Regions from separate parts of the Sphingobacterium sp. GQ94 genome, predicted to be linked through region 1. Evidence: riboswitches for the same ligand, from Rfam matches in the RefSeq annotation. Region 1 holds a riboswitch; the other holds the start of a gene.
The links. A riboswitch is a leader RNA that binds a small molecule or an ion and turns the genes downstream of it on or off. The one in region 1 is predicted to bind S-adenosylmethionine.
Positions count from the first base shown of each region.

Region 2: linked by a shared signal. The riboswitch ahead of metE (5-methyltetrahydropteroyltriglutamate--homocysteine S-methyltransferase) and the one ahead of AC6CHH_RS13550 (5-oxoprolinase) in region 1 are both predicted to bind S-adenosylmethionine.

Region 1 covers NZ_JCAXEC010000016.1:22,499-24,703, reverse strand. The annotation lists gene AC6CHH_RS13555 (DUF2891 domain-containing protein) at 66-1,178, shown strand; gene AC6CHH_RS13550 (5-oxoprolinase) at 1,182-1,442, opposite strand; SAM-I-IV-variant riboswitch at 1,503-1,598, opposite strand; gene rpoN (RNA polymerase factor sigma-54) at 1,632-2,205, opposite strand, start outside.
Region 2 covers NZ_JCAXEC010000005.1:26,986-29,190, reverse strand. The annotation lists gene AC6CHH_RS06410 (response regulator transcription factor) at 1-445, shown strand, start outside; SAM riboswitch class I at 626-724, shown strand; gene metE (5-methyltetrahydropteroyltriglutamate--homocysteine S-methyltransferase) at 795-2,205, shown strand, end outside.

The sequences.
Region 1 (2,205 bases):
TTAAATACTATTTTTACTAATTCTAATATCCATATTAGTTCAAATACATTGCCAAATTTATTCGGATGATTAAAATTAGTTATTCTTCATGTATGTTTTTTGTCCTACTTTTCATTTCCTGTGGTCAAAAAAAAATAAAACAAGAAAACTTTGTTAAAGAGAACATTGTATTGACTTCAACATTGGCTAAACAAATTTTTGCACTTCCAACGCACTGTTTGGAAATAGAATACCCAAATAAATTAGGCCAGGTTTTAGGGAGTAGTGATGACTTAAAGAGACCAAAAGATCTTAGACCATTGTTTTATGGCTGTTTTGATTGGCATTCTTCTGTTCACGGTTACTGGTCAATCATAAAACTCATGAAACAATTTCCTGAGCTTGACATAGACGGAAAAGTTAGAGCGATATTAAATGAGCATATCACAAGCGAAAATGTTGCTATTGAACAGGCTTTTTTTGAAGATAAGAACAACTTAGGCTTTGAGAGAACCTATGGCTGGGCTTGGTTATTTAAATTGCAACAAGAGCTTCATGTATGGGAAGACCAAGATGCAAAACGATGGGAGGCAACATTGCAGCCATTGGTTAATCTACTCGTAGAACGTTATAAAGAATACCTTCCTAAACTGGTTTACCCCATTAGGTCTGGTCAGCATGATAATACTGCATTTAGTCTGACACTCTCATTGGATTATGCAAACCAGGTAGCTGACCAATCATTCATTGACGCTATTCACGAAAATTCCCTGCGGTTTTTTGAAGCGGATAGTAATTGCAATTTGGCTTATGAACCAAGCGGATATGATTTTTTATCCCCTTGCTTAGAGGAGGCCTTATTGATGAGTAGGATTATGAACAAGTCTGATTATATGGTTTGGTTAAAAGGATTTATGCCGAATCTTTTTGATGAAAATTTTACATTGGATCCGGCGATAGTGAAAGATAGGGCAGATGGTAAATTGGTTCACCTAGATGGTTTAAATTATAGTCGATCTGCTTGTCTTTGGGGTATATCCTCAATTGACCCTGCTTTAGACCATTTAAAAAACATTGCTAATGCACATTTTAAATATTCTATAGGGAACCTGAATCAACAAGATGATTACATGGGAACTCACTGGTTAGGCACCTTCTCGCTATATGCTTTGTCTGTTAATGAGGCAAATTATCGTTAAGTATTAACATAAAGGAATGAGCTTATTTTCCTCAAGCTTTACAGGAACCTGATGAATCTGGGTGAATCCATCTTCGGTTGATAAAATTGCCGAAAGATCTACACCGCGTTTAGAGAGTGTACTAATCAATGCTGTCCGAAATATTGATTTATTTGAACCCCAATTTGAATTAACGAGTTCATTGTTTAAGATAACGAGCTCATTATTGGAATACTTAAGGAATTTCTCAAGTAAATGTTGTTGTAGATGATTTTTGTTTGACATACAATGAATGTTTAAGTGTTTAATCATTATTGCACTCAGATTGGGGTGATTTAACCGTATAAAAACGTTTTATTTTGGTATGAGACCCGTATTGATTTACCACCGCGGTGACGTCACTCGGTTGGTATTGCTCTTAAGCAATTCTGAATACTCTACAAAACTAGTAGATTAAAATTAAAAATCCAAATTTTACAATTCTTTTCGCAACCTCGCTACCGGAATATTCATAGCTTCCCTATATTTTGCTACGGTTCTTCTTGCGATGGAGTAGCCCTTTTCTTTTAGAATATCAGTCAGTTTTTCATCTGCTAGGGGTTTCCTTTTATCTTCATTGTTAATGCATTCTTCTAATATTTTCTTTACCTCTTTATTAGATACCTCTTCTCCTGATTCGGTTTGAATTGCTTCAGAGAAAAAAGACTTTAGCAAAAAAGTCCCAAATTCTGTTTGTACATATTTTGAATTAGCAACCCTAGATACGGTGGAAATGTCCATCTCGATTTTGTCTGCAATATCTTTAAGTATCATAGGTCTTAACATTCTGTCATCTCCGGTAAGGAAATAATCGTATTGATACTCCATTATTGCATTCATGGTTTTTAAAAGTGTTTGCTGGCGTTGTTTGATTGCGTCAATAAACCATTTTGCTGAATCAAGTTTTTGTTTGACAAATTGAACGGCCTCACGCATTTTTTTGTCGTTTTTTTCCGTTTTTTCATAATGCTCGAACATTTCTTGATAAGATCTAGAAACTCTTAATTCG
Region 2 (2,205 bases), on a different contig from region 1:
TGCAAAAGGAATGATGGAAGATAAGACGCAAGCTTTTGAGTTAGGTGGTGATGACTACATTACAAAACCATTCCGCGTTGAGGAGTTGTTATTGAGAATTCACGCACTATTGAAGCGAGCAGCTAAGGATAAGGAAGAAGAAATATTAGACAAATTTGAAATTGGAGATTACTTTTTTGACTACACAAGTCAAATCATTTCTTTTAAAGGCCAGCAACAAAAGCTCTCCACAAAGGAAGCTGAGCTGATGAGGTTATTGTGTATCAAAAAAAATGATGTGTTAACGCGTGAAGAAGCATTGATCAAAATATGGCATGATGATAATTATTTCACGGGACGGAGCATGGACGTTTTTCTTAGTAAATTGAGAAAATACCTAAAAGAAGATCCTAATGTAGAAATTGTAAATGTACATGGAAAAGGGTACAAACTGCTTGTTAGCTAAAGCTCCAATATCTATAAAAATAGATTGTAAAATAAATCGACGAATAGACTCTATCAAAAACAGAGTCTATTTGTTGTTAAAGGCACTTTTTAAAAGAAAGATCAACTCCATCATTCTTTATGATTATACAATTCCAATCTTTTTTTTGGGAATTAAAGATCTAATTCATACCTTAGCCTCCGCTTATAGAGAAAGGCAGAGGGACTAGACCCGATGAAGCCTTAGCAACCTGTCACTTGACAAGGTGCTACATTCTACCTGAAAAGGGAAAGATAAGCTGGCCTCATAATTCTTTGGGAGCCTTCTCTTAGCAAACGATTTTAGTATAATTAATTTAGTATAATACTTTATGTTATTAACAAACAATTTAGGTTACCCACGCGTGGGCGCATTCCGCGAATTGAAAAAAGCTAATGAGGCCTATTGGGCTAAGAAAATCAGCGCGGAAGAATTATTGCAAGCTGGACTAAAAATCCGTGAAAGCAACTGGAAGACTCAAAAAGATGCCGGCATCGATTTGATCCCTTCCAATGATTTCTCATTTTATGATCAAGTTTTAGACTTATCATTAACTGTTGGGGCTATTCCATCACGTTATCATTCATTATTAAACAAAATCGACCGTCAGTATAATTTAGATTTATATTTTGCGATGGCTCGTGGTTTCCAAGAAGGTGGTGTTGATGTCACTGCTATGGAAATGACAAAATGGTTTGACACCAATTACCATTACCTGGTTCCTGAATTTGTAAAAAACCAAGAATTCAAATTAACTTCTGAAAAATTCTTAAGTGAATACAACGAAGCAAAGAAACTTGGCATTGAAACTAAACCTGTTTTTATTGGTCCAATTTCTTACTTATTATTAGGAAAAGAAAAAGAAACAGATTTTAATCGTATCGATTTAATCGATAATTTATTGCCTGTTTACCAAGAAATCCTTACCAAATTAGCTCAAGCAGGGGCAAAATATGTTCAAATCGATGAACCATTCTTAGCATTGGACATTGATGATCAGACACGTGCACTTTACGTAAATGTATATGAAAAATTAAGTAAAGCTGCTAATGGTGTAAAATTAATTGTTGCTACTTATTTCGAGGCATTACGTGACAATGAAGATATTGCTGTTAACCTTCCTGTACATGCGTTGCACTTAGATCTAGTTCGTGGTGAAAATCAGCTCGACACCATATTAACCAAAATTCCTGCAAACCTTACCTTATCATTAGGCGTTGTTGAAGGACGTAATATTTGGAAAAACGATTACGAAAATTCATTAAAGAAAATTAATCAAGCGATTCAAGCATTAGGAAAAGACCGTGTTTGGGTAGCTCCTTCATCTTCTTTATTACATGTTCCGTTTGATTTAGATAATGAGAAAAATGAAGAATCTTTACCAACAGAGGTAAAAAATTGGTTAGCATTCGCTAAACAAAAATTGGCCGAAGTAAAAGACTTGGCAATCCTAGCTGAGGGGGAAGTTGATTCAGACACTCAAAACCGGTACCAAGCCAACAAAGAAGCTGCTCAAAGTCGCCGAACTTCACCATTGATTCATAAACCAGAGGTTAAGAATCGCGTTAGCAACATCACTGATGAGGATGCAAAACGTACATCAATCTTTAACGATCGTAAAGCAGCGCAGCAAGCAAAATTTGGTTTACCAGCTTATGCAACGACAACTATCGGATCTTTCCCTCAAACCAAGGATGTGCGTAAATGGAGAGCGGATTTGAAAAAAGGCGCAATCACACAAG